Regions from separate parts of the Pseudomonas sp. NPDC098747 genome, predicted to be linked through region 1. Evidence: predicted binding sites of a transcription regulator. Region 1 holds the regulator's gene; each other region holds the start of a gene.
The links. The regulator FliA, encoded in region 1, starts transcription of late flagellar genes. The targets are predictions, from matches to a motif close to CTAAAGTTTNNNNNNNNNNNGCCGNTAA.
Positions count from the first base shown of each region.

Region 2: flgM (flagellar biosynthesis anti-sigma factor FlgM) is a predicted target of FliA. The motif match lies at 910-937, and genes of this name have one in related genera.
Region 3: ACIQVE_RS07345 (methyl-accepting chemotaxis protein) is a predicted target of FliA. The motif match lies at 1,147-1,174, and genes of this name have one in related genera.

Region 1 covers NZ_JBIWAL010000035.1:47,159-49,359, reverse strand. The annotation lists gene flhF (flagellar biosynthesis protein FlhF) at 1-43, shown strand, start outside; gene fleN (flagellar synthesis regulator FleN) at 160-990, shown strand; gene fliA (RNA polymerase sigma factor FliA) at 987-1,727, shown strand; gene ACIQVE_RS19955 (chemotaxis response regulator CheY) at 1,896-2,201, shown strand, end outside.
Region 2 covers NZ_JBIWAL010000070.1:12,888-15,088, forward strand. The annotation lists gene ACIQVE_RS26360 (flagella synthesis protein FlgN) at 32-499, opposite strand; gene flgM (flagellar biosynthesis anti-sigma factor FlgM) at 548-874, opposite strand; gene flgA (flagellar basal body P-ring formation chaperone FlgA) at 1,024-1,785, opposite strand; gene ACIQVE_RS26375 (chemotaxis protein CheV) at 1,867-2,201, shown strand, end outside.
Region 3 covers NZ_JBIWAL010000008.1:46,046-48,246, forward strand. The annotation lists gene ACIQVE_RS07335 (DUF1294 domain-containing protein) at 1-172, opposite strand, end outside; gene ACIQVE_RS07340 (undecaprenyl-diphosphate phosphatase) at 169-999, opposite strand; gene ACIQVE_RS07345 (methyl-accepting chemotaxis protein) at 1,302-2,201, shown strand, end outside.

The DNA of each region.
Region 1 (2,201 bases):
GTTCGCTGATATCTATCACAGCCCGACCAAGCAGGTAGGCTGAGGTAATCATGAACAGTTTTTGTACCTACATCGATGGTCTGCCATGCATTGTTCCGTTTGTGAACGCGCAGCCAGTAATGTGGCCTCCGTCTATGCAAGACAAGGTAAAGAAATAACATGGGCAGCATGCATCCCGTACAGGTGATCGAGGTGACCGGAGTCATTTGTGGAGTCGGCAAGACTAACGTGTCAGTGAACTTGTCTCTGGCGCTGGCAGAGCTTGGCCGTCGGGTCATGCTGCTGGACGCCGATCTGGGACTGGCGAACGTCGACGTTCTGCTGGGCCTGACGCCCAAACGCACCTTGGCCGACGTGATCGAAGGCCGCTGCGAGTTGCGCGACGTTCTGTTGCAAGGCCCGGGTGGGATTCGCATCGTGCCAGCCGCGTCGGGCACCCAGAGCATGGTTCATCTGAGCCCGGCCCAACATGCCGGTCTGATTCAGGCCTTCAGCGACCTCGGCGACAATCTCGACGTACTGGTCATCGACACCGCTGCGGGTATTGGTGACTCGGTAGTCAGTTTTGTACGCGCCGCGCAAGAAGTGTTGCTGGTGGTCTGCGACGAGCCGACTTCGATTACCGACGCTTACGCGCTGATCAAGTTGCTCAATCGCGATTACGGCATGAACCGCTTCCGTGTCCTGGCCAACATGGCGCAGAGCCCGCAGGAAGGGCGCAATCTGTTCGCCAAGTTGACCAAGGTCACGGATCGCTTCCTGGACGTGGCCCTACAATACGTCGGCGCCGTGCCTTATGACGAAAGCGTGCGCAAGGCAGTGCAGAAACAACGTGCGGTCTATGAAGCCTTTCCGCGTTCCAAGTGCGCCCTGGCGTTCAAGGCAATCGCACAGAAGGTCGATACCTGGCCGCTGCCTGCCAACCCGCGCGGTCACCTTGAATTCTTCGTCGAGCGCCTCGTGCAGCAAACGGCAGGGCCTGTCATATGACCGCAAGCGGTATGAACTACTACAAGAAGTCGGCACGTGATGCGCAGTACGAATTAATCGAGCGTTACGCGCCACTGGTCAAACGCATTGCCTACCACTTGCTGGCCCGGTTGCCGGCAAGTGTGCAGGTCGAGGACCTGATCCAGGCCGGGATGATCGGCCTGCTCGAAGTTTCGACCAAATATGACGCCAGCAAAGGCGCCAGTTTCGAAACGTACGCGGGCATTCGAATCCGCGGCGCGATGCTCGACGAAGTGCGCAAAGGGGACTGGGCGCCACGCTCGGTTCACCGCAATACCCGTATGGTCAGCGACGCAATTCGCTCGATTGAAGCTAAAACCGGCCGCGATGCTAAAGATCACGAGGTTGCGGCCGAACTCCAATTGAGTCTCGACGATTATTACGGGATTTTGAATGACACCCTGGGCAGCCGCTTGTTCAGTTTCGACGACCTGTTGCAGGACGGCGAACACGAAGGGCTGCACGAGGATGGCGCGAGCGCTCATCTTGAGCCGTCACGCGATCTGGAAGATGAACGCTTTCAGGCCGCATTGGCGGACGCGATTGCCAATTTGCCGGAGCGTGAGCGACTGGTGTTGGCGCTGTACTACGACGAAGAGCTGAACCTCAAGGAGATCGGTGAAGTCCTTGGCGTCAGTGAATCGCGGGTCAGCCAGTTACACAGCCAGTGCGCGGCCCGTTTGCGGGGGCGTTTGGGGGAGTGGCGAGCGCGCTGAAGGCAGTGTGGGGACACTGCGAACGAGGCTGGTGCGGTTGATGAACGGCACCGGTCTTGCTCTGTTGTGCTCCAGACAGTCTTCGAGTGCTACGCCGGATTGAATGAAATGGCGCGTCCAGGTGCTGGGCGCGTTTAAGACTGCTTGGAGGTCGAATTGGACAAGAACATGAAAATCCTCATCGTTGATGACTTCTCAACGATGCGGCGGATCATCAAGAACCTGCTGCGCGATCTGGGGTTCACCAACACCGTCGAGGCTGACGATGGCATCACTGCCATTCCGGTTCTCAACAGCGGCAACATCGACTTTCTGGTAACAGACTGGAACATGCCGGGAATGACCGGTATCGACCTGCTGCGCCACGTGCGCGCCGATGAAAAACTCAAGCACCTGCCAGTGCTGATGGTGACCGCTGAAGCCAAGCGCGAACAGATCATTGAAGCAGCCCAGGCCGGTGTTAACGGCTATGTG
Region 2 (2,201 bases), on a different contig from region 1:
GCGTGTTGATAGTGCAGGCACATCGAATGGCTCACGCCTGGCTGAAGGTGCGCGGCTTGACGGGTCTGGCGAAAGTGCCGCTGGCGTCATAAAGCGCTGGCGGTTCGCCCCCGGTGAGGATTTTCAGCTGATTGGACGTCGCGGCCTGCTGGATCTGGATCGACTGGCCATTCTTGACGTTGGCTGCCTGGCACTGGCTGATGAGGTCGGTGAGGGCATCGCCCTGCGTCATCAACTGCTCGCCAATGCTCGACTGGCTGGCCAGTTGCTCGAGGCCCGTGCGGTCAGTCGGCAGGTTCAGGCTGGCGAGGATTTCGCTGCGCTTGCGGCCATGCTGTTCAAGCAGAATGATCAATGCCTGTTTGCGCGCCAGAATTTCTTCCAGCAAGGGCATGTCGCGACCATGCAAAGCGAGGGCTTCGGTTTGCAGTAACTCCAGCAATTGTTGAGCTGGAGCAAAGTCGTCGTTGATCAGTTGCAGTAAATTAGTGTCGTGCATGGCTGGCCTTGGGTTTTAAGCGTCCAAAAGCCTGGCGCAGGCGAAGGCCTAGCGCTGGGCTTCGAAGTTGAGCAGTTTGCTGGCTACACGGTTGCTGTCGACTTTATAGCTGCCATCGGCAATCGCGGCTTTCAACTCGGCCACGCGGGCTTTGTCGACAGCAGGCTGATCGCGCAGCTTGTCAGTGACCTTCTGCAACTGTTGAGCCTCATTGCTGAGGTGTACCGACTCCCCGCTTTTTGCGGTACCGGCCGATTCGGCCGGGGTATTCAGCGGCGCGGAGGTGCCGGTTTCGGCGTTTTCCTTGGCGTTGCTGGTACGCGTACTGCCCGTAAGTGACGAGGAGCTGTTCAAACGGCTGAAATCGATGACCATGATAAAAACCTCTGGGAATTTGGACGCTTGCCATGTTTTCGGCTATTCCCTGGAAAACTTTAGACTCATTTATCAATGAGCTTGCGCGCAGTCCTGCTGCGGCACAGTTTAGGGAACAGCTCGGGTCAGCGCCAGTTTTCCATCACCGTTTACATCGCCACTTCCACTTGGCCCGGCGCGGTGACTTGCGCCTTGATGACCCGTTGCGAGTTGAGGTTTTTCACCCGGATCTGTTCTCTCAAGCCGCCATTGGCCAAGGCTTCGCCGGGCATGCGCACGGCCATCGTACCGCTGCGGGCGGTGATGACGACTTGATCGCCTTTGCGCACGACTTCTGCCTGTTCCAGATGCACCAGGGTAATGACCTGATCGGCTACCGTTGGTCGGGTTAATTTCTGTCCGATCGCGTCGTCTACCGACGTCAAAAAACCTTGATTGATTGTGCTGACATCGCGTTCGCGCAAGGTCACGTCCTGAGGCTCGATAATTCCGGCGCGTTTGAGTGGTCGGGTAGTGGTCACAATCTCGCGAAACAGGCGGACTTGAGCGGGTACGAACACGGTCCAGGGGGAGGCGCCCTCACAGCGAAGTTTGACCGTTACCCGGCCCAAAGGACGTGCCGGACTCTCAAGTGATGCTGTCAATTCCTTGTCGCACATAGGCATGCGCATGCGGGGGTCGAGCTGGTTCACTTCGATTTCGTAGCGCCCTTCCGTTTGACTGGTTGCCAGATAGTCTTCTACGGTGAACTCAAGAAAGCCCTGGGTGACGCCGATAAGCATGTCAGGCATGGTAACCGCATCAGCAACGGCAGGGCTGCCAGCGAAACAGCAGCAAATGGCGGACACCGCGCAAAGCCCTCTGCGGAGGGAAGATGTCAGGCGTCGGAAAAATGTCGTTTGAGCGTTCATACGAGTTAAAAAGCAAGCGCCGTGCCGTTTAGCAATGAATGTGCGTCGCAACAACACTTGGCGTTGGTGTAGGAGTCTGGCATGGCTGGTGTAATGGATTCGGTGAACCAGCGCACGCAACTGGTAGGGCAGAATCGCCTGGAGCTGTTGTTGTTCCGTCTTGACGGGCAGCAGCTCTACGGGATCAACGTGTTCAAGGTTCGGGAAGTGCTGCAATGCCCGTCGCTGACGTTGATGCCCAAGTCCAGTCCTGTCGTGTGCGGGGTGGCAAGTATTCGGGGGGCGACCATTCCGATCCTTGATCTGGCAATGGCGACCGGCTCCGGTGCGTTAAAAGACAAGAACAACCCGTTCGTGATTATCACGGAGTACAACACCAAGACCCAGGGTTTCCTGGTCCGCTCGGTGGAGCGCAT
Region 3 (2,201 bases), on a different contig from region 1:
CGATCCCATAGGCCGCCAGCGGCACAAGCGAAATTCCGCTCAGCCACATCGACAGCGATCCTGCCAACGGCAACGCGCAGACGATCAACAGGACGACCAGCTTCAGTTTCAGGTTCTGAATACTGCCGCCGGACGGCCGACCTTCCGGGCGGCGTGCGTTGGAATCATTCATGCCTTGGCCGCCGACCAGTCCACCCAGCCAAACTGCCACGTCGCCAGAATCACCAGACCGAACACGATCCGATACCAGGCGAATGCCGCATAGCTATGGCTGCCGATGAACTTGAGCAAGCCGCGCACCGCGATCATCGCGAAGACAAACGCGGTGACGAAACCAATGGCAAACACCGGGAAGTCCGCCGGCACAAACAAATCGCGATACTTGTAGCCCGAGTACACAGCCGCACCGACCATGGTCGGCATGGCGAGGAAGAACGAGAACTCGGTGGCCGTCTTGCGCGACAAACCGAACAGCAGACCGCCAATGATCGTCGAGCCGGAACGCGAAGTGCCGGGGATCATCGCCAGGCATTGGGCGAAGCCGATTTTCAGGGCGTCGCTCCAACGAATCTCATCGACCGTTTCGGCATGCACTTCATGCTGGCGCTTTTCGGCCCACAACATGATTACGCCGCCCACCACCAACGCCGCCGCAACGGTGATCGGATTGAACAGGTATTCGTGGATAAGATCGGCAAAAATCACCCCCAACACCACCGCCGGCAAAAAGGCGATCAGCAGATTAGCGGTAAAGCGCCGTGCACTTGGCTGGGTCGGCAAGCCGATGACCACGTCGATAATCTTGCGGCGAAACTCCCAGACCACCGCGAGGATCGCGCCGAGCTGAATAATGATGTTGAACGCCATGGCCCGTTCGCCGCCGAAGTTGAGCAAGTCGGCAACAATGATCTGGTGTCCGGTACTGGAAATGGGCAAAAACTCCGTCAGCCCCTCTACAACTCCAAGTATCAATGCCTGCAAGGCGGTCCAAAGATCCATCAATCCCCCAAAGAGCGATGCACGCCGGCATGCCCCGATAGTATTTTTACGTTCACTGCGATCAGCGTAGCTGGTTAATGCTGGACCGATTCCGCACGCACAGGATCCCTACGAAAGGATCAAAATTCCGTGAAATAACAACTTGGATTCAGGTTTTCACGCGCGGGGCCGAAATCCTAACAGACAAGGCTTAATAGCGCTGCCGCGTTATACGACTTGGGTCGCGTATGCCCGCTCACGAAATCGTGGTTGGATGCTGGCGGTCGTTAATTACAAGAAAAAGAATCCGGAGTGACAGCGTTATGAACAGCTTGCGCAGTGTGTCGATCAGCCGACGCTTGTGGCTCATCTTGATCGTGGCGGTGGTCATGTTGCTGACCTTGGGCGTGTTGATGCTCAAGCAGATCCATGATGACCTGTATCACGCCAAAGCCCAGAAAACCCAGCACGTGGTGCAGACTGCCAGCGGGCTGCTGACCTATTATCACGACCTGGAAACCGCCGGCACGCTGACCAAGGAAGCCGCGCAGAAACAGGCCCTCACCGCCATCCGTGGCTTGCGTTACGACCAGAGTGATTACTTCTGGATCAACGACCTCACGCCTGTGATGGTCATGCACCCGACCAACCCCAAGCTCGAAGGCCAGAATCTCTCGGCGATCCGCGATCCGGACGGCTTTGCGGTGTTCAACGAGATGGTTGCGATTGCTAGGTCCAAGGGCGCCGGCATGGTCGACTACCGCTGGCCAAAACCCGGCGCAAGTGAGCCAGTGGCGAAAACCTCTTACGTCAAACTGTTCGAACCGTGGGGCTGGGTAATCGGCTCCGGGGTTTATGTCGACGACGTGCAGGCCGAATTCAAGAGCCAGATGATCAAGGCCAGCGTTATCGGTCTGGCGATTGCCGTGATCATGGCTCTGCTGGTGATCCTGATCGCGCGCAGCATCGTGCGCCCCTTGCAGGAAACCGTGAACGCCATGGCCAACATCGCCAGCGGCGAAAGTGACCTGACCCGCAGCCTCGATACCCACGGCAAGGATGAAGTCACCGAACTGGCTCATCACTTCAACGCGTTCACCGCCAAATTGCGCCGGGTGATCGGTGAGTTGCAGGTGTCGGCCAGCGCGCTCGGTCAATCGTCCAGCGAACTGGGCAACGATGCCTCGCAGGCCCAGCAACGTAGCCAGCAGCAGTCGCAACAA